DNA from 2 places in the Cetobacterium sp. ZOR0034 genome. Region 1 is predicted to be linked to the other one. Evidence: riboswitches for the same ligand, from Rfam matches in the RefSeq annotation. Region 1 holds a riboswitch; the other holds the start of a gene.
What was found. A riboswitch is a leader RNA that binds a small molecule or an ion and turns the genes downstream of it on or off. The one in region 1 is predicted to bind lysine.

Region 1 (7,576 bases):
ATCAATAAAAGTGCTCCTATTTTTCCTAAAAGACTTTTTCCTATCTCCTCTTTCAAAATAGAAAATATAAATTTGGCCGTTCCTTCAGCTGTTTTTAGTACCATATTTCCTGTGAATCCATCCGCGACAATGACATCTACTTCTCCATCCATCATCTCTCTACTCTCTATATTCCCAGCAAAATTAATATCGTTATTATTTTTCAACAAATTGAAGGCTTCTCTGGTGATTTCATTTCCCTTTCCCTCTTCTGTTCCAATATTTAATAATCCAACTTTTGGATTGCTTACTCCAAACATCTCTTCATAATAAAGAGAACCCATTGTTGCGAACTGATTTACAAACTCCGGTCTACAATCAGCATTAGCTCCAACATCCATTAAAACTATATCTCTTTTTTTACTAGGGAATATCGTCGTAATAGCTGGTCTTAAAACACCTTTTATCCTTCTCAACTTCAATTGACTTGCACTTATTAGTGCACCTGTATTTCCTGCTGATACCGATGCTTGAGCCTCTCCTGATTTAACTAGCTCTAACATTCTATTCATAGAGGCATCTTTTTTTGTTCGAACTGCCGTCATAGGATCATCTGTCATCTCTATAACTTCTCTCGCATCAAAAATCTCTACTCTGTTTTTATCGTATGTATATTTCTTTAACTCTTCTTCTATTTTTTCTTTCTGTCCAACTAAAATCACAGTCAAATTTTGTAATTCCTCTAAAGCTTGAACTGCTCCCTTAACTGTTTCAAGAGGTGCAAAATCTCCACCCATGGCATCTAAAGCGATTCTCATAATTTCTCCTCAATATATATATATAATTATTAACTATTATAGCATATTTTAAGAAATAAAAAAAAGCAAGATTTAACTATCCCGCTTTTTTTTATAAGATATTACTCTACTTCTGTAGCTAATACTTGCTTTCCGTTGTAATCTCCACATGCAAGACAAATTCTGTGTGGTCTTCTTGGTGATCCACATTTGTCACAAGTTGCTAAAGTAGAACCTGTTAATGCGTGGTGAGATCTTCTCATGTTTTTCTTAGCTTTTGAAGTTTTCTTCTTAGGTACTGCCATCTTAGTTTCCCTCCTAATACAATCATATTTAAAAATTTAAAATTTTATGTCTAATAATTGCTGCCACCTAGGGTCAACGTCATCTTTCGAGTATTTTTCTACTTCAGAAGTATCTGAACACTCTGGAAGACATGCCTCATATTGTGACAAATCAAGTATTATATATTCTCTTACCAGATCAGAGATATTTATCTCGCTATTTAAAGCTTCTTCAAAGTGTTTATCACCAAACTCTTCCTCTGGCTTCAGGCTTGAAGTATACTTAGAATACTCTTTTGGATCTAGATATTCTGCTCTAAAATCTCCTTGGATTAAAGGCTCTATCTCCGTAAGACATCTAACACATTCTAACCTTAGTACTGTTCTATAAGATCCTTCAACTACATAACCATTATCGTCTTTAAAAGCTCTTCCTCTAATAGTTACACCTTCTGGAGTATCTATAGAATCTATAGTTTTTTCAACATAATCAAAGGTAACCTCTGATTCATTAATAATTTCACTAAGCTTTATTATCAATGTTATCCTCCTTATAATTACAATACCTTAATATTTTACTAGTTTTTTTAGAGGTTGTCAAGTAATTTTTCTTAACAACCTTTTATAATTTTATACGTTAAATAAAAACTCCATTAAGTCTCCATCTTTAACGATGTACTCTTTCCCTTCTAGTCTAAGAACTCCTGCTTCTTGAGCTCCTTTCCATCCAGAATACTTTATGAAATCTTCATATCCTACAACTTTCGCTCTAATAAATCCTCTTTCGAAATCTGTATGAATCTCTCCAGCTGCCTTTGGTGCTGTATCTCCGATTCTTATAGTCCAAGCTCTTACTTCTTTAACTCCAGCCGTGAAATAAGTTTGTAGTCCTAATAACTTAAATCCAGCTCTTATCAATCTGTTTAATCCTGGTTCTTCTACTCCTAAAGCTTCTAAGAACTCTTTCTTGTCCTCGTCTTCCATCTCTTGTAACTCAGATTCAACTCTTGCAGATACTACTACTACTTCCGCTCCTAAGTTAGCTGCATAATCTTTTACTCTTTCAACATATTCATTTCCTGTTGCTAAGTCGTCTTCTGAAACATTAGCTGCGAACATCATTGGTTTCTGAGTTAAAAGTTGGTAAGTTCTTATTAACTCTTGCTCTTCTGGTGTTAAAATTAAAGTTTTTAACATTTTATATTCATCTAAGTGTGCTTTACACTTTTCTAAAACTGGCATTAAAACCATAGCTTCTTTATTTTTAGATTTAAATAACTTTGATTGTTTCTCGATAGCTTTTTCGATAGTTTCCATATCAGCTAAGATTAACTCTCCATTTATTATTTCGATATCTCTTATTGGATCTACACTTCCACTTACGTGAATGATATTTTCATCTTCAAAACATCTAACAACTTGACATATTGCAGCTGTAGTTCTGATATTTGATAAGAATTTGTTTCCTAACCCTTCACCTTTTGCTGCTCCTTCAACTAAACCAGCTATATCTACGAATTCAACTGTTGCATTTTGAACTCTTTGAGGATTAATTATTTTTGATAACTCATCTAATCTTGAATCTGGAACTGTTACCATTCCAACATTTGGTTCTATTGTACAAAACGGGTAGTTTGCCGCTTCCGCTGCTCCAGCTTTTGTTATTGCATTAAACAGAGTTGACTTTCCAACATTTGGAAGTCCTACTATTCCTATACCTATCATCTTAGAGATTCCTCCTGAAATTTTATTTTACTTTAGATTTTACCACATCTCTAACCTTTTGTAAATAAAAAAACCCTCACTTTATATGGTGAGAGTTTTTATTTTCTATGCCTCTTCAGCTACACAGCTAGTTTGTGTAGATTTTTTCAATCTTACTTTTGGTTCACTTGGTAATCCAAATCTTGGTATCAATCTATCTAATCCTGTCAATGTTGCAATTAGTATTGTTGAAACTGCTATTAAAGCTAAGAAGTTATATTTAATAATATCCATAGCTGTAAAGTTGTATAGTGGATAAACTGCTTGAGCAATTCCTAAGTAGAATCCTATATAAACATGCCAAGGTATTAATTGAGATCCAAATACTCCTAATGCATCACTAAATGTTGCATTTCTAAGTCTTAATGTTTCTATATCCTCTTCTGAACCTTCTACATTTTTCTCAACAATCTCTCTAATGATTGGTCCCATAGTTACTATTTGTGCCATCTCATCAGCTAATCCTGCATTTCCTAAGATTGATAATAATCCATTACAGAACATTAATTGTCTTACATTTCTTGATACTTTTACTACTATATTAGATAGTGGTCTAAATGCATCCATCAATTTCATTATTCCACCGAAAGCTGCAACCCACATCATCATTACAATTACCCAAGAACCCGCTCCTTCAAATCCAGAGTAAAGTAAATCTAAAAATGCTCCAGTATTTTCAACTGTTCCAGCTATTAATCCCAATCCGTAAGCTGAGAATATTCCAATAAACAAACAAAGTAGTGTTGTTAATCCTTTGAAAGCTGCTATTAAAACAAGCACTAAAGGTATTATCATATATGTTGGAACACCATCTTTAACTTGATTTAAAAGTGTAACTGCTGACTCTCTCTTTTCAGCTAGAACTGTCCAAACCTCTTCTGGTATCTGACCAATCGCTGTTGCTGCATCCCCAGTTGTTGTTGGTAATCCCATCGAAACTCCAGCAATATAGAATGCTACTATTCCTAGAAGTAAAACTAATCCTGACCAATATCCTTGATGTCTAATTCTTTTTATAACTTCAACTTTTTGAATTCCAGAACTAACTATAGTTGTATCAGATATAAGTCCTATATTATCTCCGAAACATGCCCCTCCTGCTATCGCTCCAACTGTTAAAGCTATATTTCCACCAACAATATGGTTAAGCCATAAAAATATCGGTGCACACGCTGCAAATGTTCCCCAGCTTGTTCCTGTTGCTATAGATAATACTGATGTAACAACTATTCCTACAACTGCTACAGTTCTTCCTGTAAGTCCAACATTCAATGCTAAGTTTATAATTGAAGCCCCTACTCCAGTTGACATAAATACTTCAGCCATTGCATAAGCTACCATCAATATAAAGAATGCTACTTGCATCTCTTTTGCATTATTTATTACTGCCTCTATTATATCATTCACTTTTTTCTTCTCTACAAATCCTGCTACAAGTGCTGCATAAACTGTTGCTATAGGTGCTGCTATAAGAGCGTCATATCCCATAAACATAAGTGCTGCCAATACTGCTACTGGACTTAATTTCAATAGTTCAATTATTGTGTTCATCCTAAAACCTCCAAGTTATTTTTTTAGTTCCTCTGAAATTTTAGGTAAAAAAAACTACCGTATAAAAAATACGGTAGCTAATCTGCAAAATATATCACAAATTTTTGGATAGCACAACACTGATTTCTCAGTGACAGTAGTATAGATATTCTCTATACTCCCAACAAAGACTTTTGACATAATCTCCATTTCGGCAAATTTCCCTTTCTTTTAACATCAACACCTGTCCGGCTCATTTAAAATACTCATGTTATTTGCAACCTCTACCTAAAATATTAAATTGTTCGAAACTTTTAAATTATAGTATCATTATTTGTTTGCGATGTCAATTATTTTTTTATTAAAGAAACACCGTTCATTTCAGCAGGTTTCTCAATATTTAAGATTTCTAACATCGTAGGTGCTACGTCAGCTAGTTTACCGTGGTTTAACTCACCTTTAAAGTGATTCGAAACGTAGATAAATGGTACTTCATAAGTTGTGTGAGCTGTAAATGGTTGATGAGTTGTTGGATCTTCCATCTTCTCAGCATTTCCATGGTCAGCTGTAATTAACACAGTTCCATCTAACTCAAGAACTTTATTTACGATAGCTCCTACTCCCTTGTCTACAGCTTGAATAGCTTTTACAGCTGCATCAAATACACCTGTATGTCCAACCATATCTGGGTTAGCAAAGTTCATTATAATAACATCAAACTTATCAGAGTTTAAAGCCTCTAAAACTTTAGATGTTAATTCTGGAGCTGACATCTCTGGTTGTAAATCATACGTAGCAACTTTTGGAGAAGCTACAAGTATTCTTTCTTCACCATTGAACTCAGTTTCTTTTCCTCCATTAAAGAAGAATGTAACATGAGCATACTTTTCTGTCTCAGCTGTTCTTAATTGAGCTAATTTATTAGCAGAAATAACTTCTCCTAACGTATTAACGATATCTTTATCTTCATAGATAACTTCAGCATCTATAGTACTTGCATATTGTCTCATGCAGTAGAATTTAGGCTCTAAAGCTTCTCTTTCAAATCCTACAAACTCTTTATCAACAAAAGCTCTAGTTATTTGTCTAGCTCTATCTGGTCTATAGTTAAAGTTAACAATTACATCGCCTTTTTTTACTATTCCATCTGCTGATAATAAAGCTGGCGCTATAAACTCATCTGTAATATTTGCAGCATAAGACTCTTCAATAACTTCTATAGCTGTTTTATTTGTTACAGGTAACTTTCCTACGATTGCATCATAAGCTTTTTCTGTTCTATCCCAGTTTGTATCTCTATCCATAGATAAGTATCTTCCAGAGATTGAAGCTATTGTTCCTACACCTAACTCTTCAGTTTTAGCAACTAAAGCTTTCATGAACTCTAATCCAGATGTTGGAGCTGTATCTCTTCCATCCATGAACGCATGAATATAAACTTTAGTTAATCCAGTTTTTTTAGCCATTTCTAATAAACCGAATAAATGATTGATGTGAGAGTGAACTCCTCCATCAGATAAAAGTCCCATGAAGTGGATGCTCTTATCATTTTCTTTAGCATAGTTGAACGCTTCTACAACTTTAGCTTTATCGTAAAACTCACCATCTCTGATCTCTTTTGAAATCTCTACAAGTGGTTGATAGATTACTCTTCCAGCACCTAAATTTAAGTGCCCTACTTCTGAGTTCCCCATTTGTCCTTCTGGTAATCCTACAGCTTCTCCTGAAGCTTTTATTAATGTATGTGGATAACTATTAAATAGTCTTTCGAAATTTTCTGGTTTTGCTGTTGCGATAGCATTTTTCTCTTCAGAGTGTGGATTGTATCCCCATCCATCAAGAACCATTAACATTAAAGGTTTTTTAGCCATTTTTAAGCCTCCTATTTTTTTGATTATCTTGCTCCTGCTTTTATAACTTGAATAAATGTTGGTGCATCTAAAGAAGCTCCTCCAACAAGTCCTCCATCTATATTCTCCATAGCTAATAATTCAGCTGCGTTCTTAGCATTCATTGACCCTCCGTATTGGATTGTAATTTCTGCTGCTGCCTCAGCACCAAACATAGCTACTAAAACATCTCTAATCTCTTTATGAGTTTCTTCAGCCATCTCTGGAGTAGCTGTTTTTCCTGTTCCGATAGCCCATACTGGCTCGTAAGCAACTACAACTTTAACTGCCTCTTCAGCTGTTAAACCTGCCATTCCTTCTCTTACTTGCTTTTCGTTTACTTCAGCAGTTTTTCCTGATTCTCTTTCTTCTAATTTTTCTCCGATACAAAGAATTGGAATTAAATCGTGAGCTAAAGCTGCTTTTACTTTTTCGTTAATGAAAGCATTAGATTCGTGGAAGTATTCTCTTCTTTCTGAATGTCCTAAGATTACATACTTTACCCCAATCTCTTTTAACATAACTGGAGAGATTTCTCCTGTATATGCTCCTGAATCTTTTGTATGCATGTTTTGTGCAGCTATTGCAACATTTGATCCTTCAACTGTCTTCACTGCTGATTCTAAAGCTGTGAATGGAGCACCTATTACGATTTCTACTCCCTCTACACCATTTGTTAACTCTTTTAACTCAGTTAATGTAGCTTTTGTTTCCGCTACAGTTTTATTCATTTTCCAGTTTCCTGCAATTATAGTTTTTCTCATAATTTTCTCCCTCCAAATTTTTTATTAATTTTAAGTTTATAATAACATAATTTCTATCTTTTTAACACGCACCATGTTGTCTATATTTTCATCCTAAATTGAGTATTTTTTTCTCTAATTTAGCAATTTCTTTCTACGTTCTTCTTTCAAAACCTCTTTTAAATAATCTTTATGATTCAGTAATAGGTCATCTACTAACGGTGAAACAGCTCCTTCTAGAACTTCTAAAACCTCACCAAACTCTTCTTTTTTAAACGCCTCAAATACTTCTTCGGCATACTTTTTAAAATCATCTGCATACTCATCGTAATCAGTATATAATAAATCTATCGCCGTTGCCTCTTTTAATGATAAAACTATACCTAAAACCCATTCAACAAAACTTACCATTTCAATAACTTTTGATAAATCTTGTTCATCTTCTGATATATCATCTAAATTATCAAAAAACTTATTGCTATATGACTCTAACAAATATAGTGACTCTATCAAAATTTCTCTATGCGAACGTGTTGTCAATTCCAACACTCTTACTTTTTTATTCAACGGTAATGCTCTGCCATCGACCA
Region 2 (7,576 bases), on a different contig from region 1:
TTTCAGCAACATCAATTGTTAAATTTTTAGAATATCTAGCAATTGTTTTAAGTAGTGGTAAGGCATTTCTAGGATTTACACCAAAAGTTTGAGGTGCACTAACTCCTGGTGCAGATGTAATATGAAATACATCAGTACATAAAGTTAGATGAATATAGTCATTCCTATTTAAAATAGAGTAAAGTTCATCGTTAGGAATTGTTCTTATCTCTTCTGCAAAATAGTATTTTACACCAAGATGATCAGCTCTATCAAAAAGCCTTTTTGTGTTAGAGAATTTTTGAATTCCAAAAACATTGTAATCAAAATTAAGGTTCTTTTCTTTACATATATCAGCTATTTGTAAAAACATAGTTCCTGAATTTCTTCCGTTAGAGTACTCTCTCATATCAAAGTGGGCATCAAAGTTTATGATTCCAATTTTAGGGGTTGTATTTTTTTCTAAAGCGTATTGTAAAATACCACTATAGTTAGCAAAGGCTATATCATGTCCACCGCCTAAAAGAACAACTAAGAAATTTCTCTTCTTAAGTTCTGCAACAATATTAGCTAATTCAGTATGTGCAGATTCAAGATCATGCCCAACAACTTCAATTGGAAACTTTAAATCATAAAATTTTAGATTCTCTTTAAATATAGGAAAGCCTGACAAAGCTTTTTTAACTTGAATCCATCCATCTTTAGCTCCCAATCTTCCAGAGTTTCTTCTCACACCTTCATCCGAGTTAAAACTAACAAAACATACTTTTTTTTCATCGAAGTCCACATTAACTAACTCTTCAAGAGTCATAATTTTAACAACTTGATGAATTCTAAGAACATCTAACTCTTCACCGTCTACTCTTCCATTCCAGTACATAACTCACTCCTGTTATTTATCTAATAGTTTATTAATTAAGTCTTCACTAGCAATATATGGTAGTGTGATGTGATCAGTTCCAAGATTATTGTTATTAAACTCGATAACTGTTTCAATAGAGTGTGGGTTTCTTGCCCAAGCTCTTCTTGCAACCCCTCCCATAACATCCCAAGGCATAGCTGTAGATAAGATCTCATCTACTCTCTTGCTTCCATCTAGGACCATTCCAAATCCACCATTGATAGATTTCCCTATCCCTACTCCTCCACCATTGTGAAGAGCAATCATAGTCATTCCTCTAGCTGCATTTCCGGCAAAACATTGAGTTGCCATATCAGCCATGATATTACTTCCATCTTTAATGTTTGAAGTTTCTCTGAATGGAGAATCAGTTCCAGATACATCATGATGATCACGTCCTAACATAACAGGACCAATCTCTCCTTTTCTAACCATGTCATTGAATTTTAAAGCTATAGCAGTTCTACTCATAGCATCTTGATAGAATATTCTAGCTTGAGTTCCAACAACAAGGCCATTTTCGTCGGCATCTTTAATCCAAACATAGTTATCTCTGTCTTGGTATCTTCTATTTGGATCAACTAACTCTAGAGCGGCAGCATCAGTTTTAAGTAAATCCTCTTTTTTTCCAGATAAACAAACCCATCTAAAAGGACCATATCCATAATCGAATAATTCAGGACCTAAAATATCTTCAACGTATGATGGGAATATAAATCCACCTTTATCGTCTCTTCCATTTTTTGAAATCTCTTTAATTCCTATATCATATATAGATTTTAGGAAGCTATTACCATAATCAAAGAAATACACACCTTTACTAGTTAAACTTTTAATAACATTATAGTGTCTTTCTAAAGTTTCATCAACTAATTTTCTAAATGTTTTTCTGTCTTCAGCTAGAAGTCTAGTTCTCTCTTCAAATGTTATTCCAACAGGACAATATCCTCCATCGTAAACAGCATGACAAGAAGTTTGATCAGATAGAAGATCTATATGAATGTTGTTTTTGTCAGCGTATTCTAATAAATCTACAATATTACCCTGATAAGCTATGGCATATGGAGTTTTAGAATTCATTTTCTCTTTTGCTAAAGTGAAAACTTCAGCTGGAGTAGAAAGGAATTTGTTTATCCATCCTTGTTCTAATCTAGTTTGAATTCTAGATAGATCTACTTCTGCAATAATAGAAACCCCTTTAGCAATTACAGTAGCTTTTCCTTGAGCTCCACTCATTCCACCAAGACCTGACGTAACAAAAAGTTTTCCTCTTAAGTCACCATCAGCAGGAACTCCACAGAAAAGTCTACCAGCGTTTAAGATTGTTGAATAAGTTCCATGAACAATTCCTTGTGGACCGATATACATCCATCCACCTGCTGTCATCTGTCCATAATTAGCAACTCCAAGGGCAGCTCCTCTAGCCCAGTTATCATAGTCATCAAAAGCTCCAATCATAAGACCATTAGTTATTATAACTCTAGGAGATGAAGGATGAGATTTAAAAAGTCCAGTCGGGTGACCTGAAGCTACAACAAGAGTTTGATCCATTGTTATATTTTCAAGATACTTTTTAATTAATCTATATTGCATCCAGTTTTGACAAACTTGTCCTGTTTCACCATAAGTAACAAGTTCATAAGGATAAAGAGCGATGTCAAAATCAAGGTTATTATCAATCATAACTTGGATAGCTTTAGCATCGGTACAGTTTCCTTTGTATTCAAATATAGGTTTACCATAGATATTTCCAGTTGGTCTAAATCTATACCCATATATTCTCCCATAAGTCTTAAGTTCATCTAAAAACTCAGGAGCAAGCATTTCATGAAACTCCTCAGGAATATATCTAAGAGCATTTTTAAGAGCAAGTGCAATTTCATCTTTTTCTAAGTGAACAACTCTTTTAGGAGCTCTTCTTATTTTAGGATCAAATTTTTGAATCTCTAAAGGAATATCAGCAGCAGTTAATTTAATAGTCATCGCATTGAAAATTTCTTGATTTAACATAATCTCCTCCAGTAAATAAAATATATTTAAGAACAGTAATTTATTACCTCATAAAGTCATAAAAATAAAATATATTCTATATAGAATTAGAATTAAAAAAATATACTGTATAAATAAAAATAAAAATAAAAAAAGTGAAAAAATTTTTTCAAAAAAAGATTGACATTTTCACATCAAATCTGATATTATCATTTCAAATAAAAAATTAAAGGAGGAAAGCAGATGACTATGAGAAGGATTTTAAGGACACAAACTAGAATTAACAAAAAGAATATATTTTTGTGTGCCCTAAAAAACAATCTCATTAATGTTGTTATGCTATAGATTTTTTATTATTCTATAAAGTTACAATTGTATTTTGAGTCAGTGTTTTGATAGCACTGACTTTTTTTATACTCAAAAATAAAATATATAAAAAATAAAAATTAGGAGGTAAGTATTATGAAAAAGATGTTATCAGTAGTTTTATTTTGTATTATGGGAGTTTTAGGTTTTGGAAATGATGTTTTATATGTGGGAACAAATGCGGAGTTTGCACCATTTGAATATATGGAAAATGGTGAGATAGTTGGATTTGATATTGATTTAATAAATAAGGTCGGAGAAAAAATAGGAAAGGAGATAAAAATAAAAAACATAACATTTGATGGACTGCTTCCAGCACTTCAGACAAATAAATTGGATTTAGTCATTGCTGGAATGACTATGACAGCTGAAAGAGAAAAGTTTGTAGATTTTTCAGATGATTATTTTGTAGCTAATCAAGTGATAATAGTACCTGAAAAGGATTCAACTATTGCAAATCTAGATGCATTAAAAGGGAAAAAAGTGGGAGTAGTATTAGGATATACGGGAGATTTGATGGTTTCAAAAATTGAGGGTATAGATAAAATCCAATACAATTCAGCACCGGGTGCAATCATGGCTTTAAGTTCTGGAAAGATAGACGCTATGATTCTTGATTCAGCACCAGCAGGAAGCTATATATCACAAAATAAAGGGTTGAAAGTTGTAAAAATTGATGCAGAAGAGGAGAAGTATGCTATAGCTGTTGCTAAAGGGAAAAAAGAGCTTGTAGAATCGATAAATAAAGCTTTAAAAGAGATAAAAGAAGAGGGAACTTACGACAAACTTATTATAAAATATTTTAACTAGGGAGGATATTAATGAAAGAAAAGGTTATTTTAGCGTACTCTGGGGGATTAGACACATCGGTTATAGTACCTTGGTTAAAGGAAAATTATGATTACGAGGTTATAGCTGTTGCTGTGGATGTTGGACAAAAAGAGGATTTTAAAGCCATTGAAGAGAAAGCTTATGTGACAGGAGCATCAAAATTTTATTTGGTGGATAAAGTAGAGGAGTTTGTAAATGATTATATATTTCCAACTCTGAAAGCTGGTGCAATATATGAAAATAAATACCTATTAGGAACCTCTATGGCAAGACCAGTAATAGGAAAAGCCTTAGTAGAGATAGCACACAAAGAAGGAGCGAAATATATTTCGCACGGGGCAACAGGAAAAGGAAATGATCAGGTTAGATTTGAATTAGCTATAAAGGCTCTTGATCCATCTTTAAAGGTAATAGCACCGTGGCGTATTTGGGATATAAAATCTAGAGAGGAGGAGATAGAATATTTAGAGAAAAAAGGGATAACTCTTCCATTTCATAAAAAATCTCCATACAGTAGAGATGAGAATCTTTTTCATGTGAGTCACGAAGGGTTTGATTTGGAATATCCATCAAAAGAGCCAAATTTTGAAAATGTTTTACAGTGGGTAAAAACTTTAGAAGCTGCAAACGAGAAGAGTGAATATATAACTTTAGAGTTTATTAAAGGAGTTCCAGTAGCTTTAAATGGAGAGAAGTTATCAGGTGTTGAAATCATAAAAAAACTTAATAAAATAGGATCAGAGCATGGAATTGGTGTTTTAGATATGGTTGAAAATAGACTGGTTGGAATGAAATCTAGAGGAGTCTATGAAACGCCAGGAGGAACAATTTTATACTTTGCACATGAAGAGTTAGAAAGATTGTGTTTAGATAAAGATACCTACCAAGAGAAAGTAAAACTTTCTCACGATTTTTCAAAATTAGTTTATAATGGACAGTGGTTTACAACTTTAAGAGCAGCTATTTCAGCTTTTGTAGATGTTACACAGGAGTTTGTGACAGGTGAAGTGAAATTAAAATTGTATAAAGGAAATATAATTTTAGCAGGAACAACATCACCATTTTCATTGTACTCAGAGGAGTATTCAACGTTTGAAAAAGATAGTGTTTACAACCAACAAGATGCAGAAGGATTTATAAATCTATTTGGTCTACCAATTAAGATTGAAGCCTTACTAAGAAAAAAGTTTTGACATTCTAAAAAAAAAATGATATTCTACCTTAAATTAATATTTTGATAGAGGTTGCGAAATTCAAAAGTAAACAAACTAAGATTTAGTAGGTCAGAGAGGTTTGTTGAAAGGGAAGTTCGCCGAAGTTCAACTTTTTCTACTAGAAAGATGAGCTGGGTGTATAAAGAAGATTTATACAACTGTCACCGAAATGGTGTTGTGCTATCGTAGATTATTATTTTAAGCTAACATAGTTGAAATGAGTTTTTCAGGCGATAGTTATTTTTTTGACTATCGTTTTTTTTATTATAATGTCATCGGAGGAGGAACTAATGAGAGTAGTAAAAAAATTTGGTGGAAGTTCAGTTGCAACAACAGAAAAAATAAAAAATATAGCTATGGATATAGCTAAAAATTATAAAGAGGGTGATGAAGTTGTAATTGTAGTTTCAGCAATGGGTAAGACAACGGATGCACTTATAAAGTTAGCTAAGGAGATATCGGATACCCCTGATGTAAGAGAACTAGATTCTCTTTTATCCACAGGAGAGCAGCAAACAACATCTCTTTTGAGTATGGCTTTAAAAGAGCAGGGGTGTAAGGCAATATCTTTAACAGGAGCTCAAGCAGGAATTAGAACTGGTGGAGTTCATACAAAAAATAAGATAGAGAGCATAAAGATAGATAGAATAGAAAAACATCTAAAAGATGGAAAAGTAGTTATAGTTGCGGGGTTTCAAGGTATAAATGATAATGGTGATGTAACAACTCTTGGAAGAGGAGGATCAGATACGAGTGCTGTAGCTTTGGCAGCAGCTTTAAAATGTGATTGTGAGATTTATACAGATGTTACCGGAATATTTGGAGTAGATCCTAGAGTTTATAAAAATGCAAAAAAACTAGAAAAAATTTCATACGAGGAGATGATGGAGATGGCAAATTTAGGAGCTGGTGTAATGGAGACAAGAGCGGTTGAGATAGGAAAAAAGTATGGAGTTAGAATATATGTTGGGCAAACTTTAGGGGTTGAAACAGGTACATATATTTGTGATAGCAATGAGATAATAGAGAAAAAAGCTGTGACTGGAATATCTATAAATAAAAATGTTATAATGGTAAATCTAGAGAATTTTTCAGGAGTACCTAAAAATGTAGCTACTGTTTTTAATAATCTAGCAAAGCATAGTGTAAATGTAGATATGATATCACAAAATGAGGTTCAGAATATAAAAGGAAGTATAGGATTCACTTGTCCTTTAACAGATGATCACTTTCTAAATAACTCATTAGAGGATATTAGAAAAGAGATTCCTGCAATAGAAGTTACAAAAAGAACGGGAGTTGTAAAAATATCTTTAGTAGGAATAGGAATGATAAGCAACTTTGGAGTAGCAGCAAAAGTATTTGAAGTTTTAGCAGATATAGATGCAGCGTTTTATCAGTGTACAACATCAGAGATTTCAATATCGTTAATCATAAAAGAGGATGAAGCGGTAAAAGTAGTAGAAAGACTAGCAGAAGTATTTTCAATATAATAGGAGGATAAAGCAATGTATAATATAGCGATAGTTGGAGCGAGTGGATTAGTTGGAGGAACATTTTTAAAAGTTTTAGAGGAGAGGGATTTACCGATAGATAATTTATATCTATTTGCATCAGCTCGTTCAGCAGGAAAAGAGGTTATTTTTAAAGGAAAAACTTTAGTTATAGAGGAGCTAACTGAAAATAGTTTCGATAGGGATATAGATATAGCACTATTTTCAGCAGGAGGAGATATTAGTAAAAAATTTGCGCCTATTGCGAGTGAAAAAGGTGTAGTTGTGGTTGATAATAGTAGTGCTTGGAGAATGGATAAGGATGTTCCTTTAGTTGTACCAGAAGTAAATCCTGAGGATATATTTAAAAATAAAGGTATAATAGCTAATCCAAATTGTTCAACGATTCAATCGGTTGTTCCTTTAAAAGTGATTAATGATCTTTATGGAATAAAAAGAGTTGTTTATTCAACTTATCAAGCTGTATCTGGAAGTGGAATAAAAGGCATAGAGGATTTAGAGAGAGGACTTAAAGGAGAGGCACCAAAAACTTATCCTCATCCAATAGTGAATAACTGTTTGCCACAGATAGATTCTTTCCTAGAAAATGGGTACACAAAAGAAGAGGAGAAAATGATAAACGAAACTCGTAAAATTTTAGGTAATTGGGAGCTTCCTGTGACGGCAACTTGTGTTAGAGTTCCAGTTATGAATGGGCATTCTGTATCTATAAATGTTGAGTTGGAAAGAGAACCTAATATAGAGGAGTTAAAAGCTAAATTTAGAGAGTTTGATGGAATAAT

Region 2: another riboswitch for lysine. It lies ahead of L992_RS11640 (aspartate kinase); the one in region 1 lies ahead of L992_RS11240 (Na+/H+ antiporter NhaC family protein).

The regions. Positions count from the first base shown of each region.
Region 1 covers NZ_JTLI01000067.1:19,300-26,875, forward strand. Annotated here, with positions in the region: gene plsX (phosphate acyltransferase PlsX) at 1-797, opposite strand, end outside; gene rpmF (50S ribosomal protein L32) at 899-1,081, opposite strand; gene L992_RS11230 (DUF177 domain-containing protein) at 1,118-1,600, opposite strand; gene ychF (redox-regulated ATPase YchF) at 1,691-2,785, opposite strand; gene L992_RS11240 (Na+/H+ antiporter NhaC family protein) at 2,891-4,375, opposite strand; lysine riboswitch at 4,477-4,649, opposite strand; gene gpmI (2,3-bisphosphoglycerate-independent phosphoglycerate mutase) at 4,705-6,225, opposite strand; gene tpiA (triose-phosphate isomerase) at 6,249-7,007, opposite strand; gene L992_RS11255 (hypothetical protein) at 7,122-7,576, opposite strand, start outside.
Region 2 covers NZ_JTLI01000072.1:10,895-18,470, forward strand. Annotated here, with positions in the region: gene hutG (formimidoylglutamase) at 1-859, opposite strand, end outside; gene L992_RS11625 (urocanate hydratase) at 872-2,890, opposite strand; gene L992_RS11630 (basic amino acid ABC transporter substrate-binding protein) at 3,332-4,045, shown strand; gene L992_RS11635 (argininosuccinate synthase) at 4,057-5,259, shown strand; lysine riboswitch at 5,297-5,471, shown strand; gene L992_RS11640 (aspartate kinase) at 5,571-6,773, shown strand; gene L992_RS11645 (aspartate-semialdehyde dehydrogenase) at 6,789-7,576, shown strand, end outside.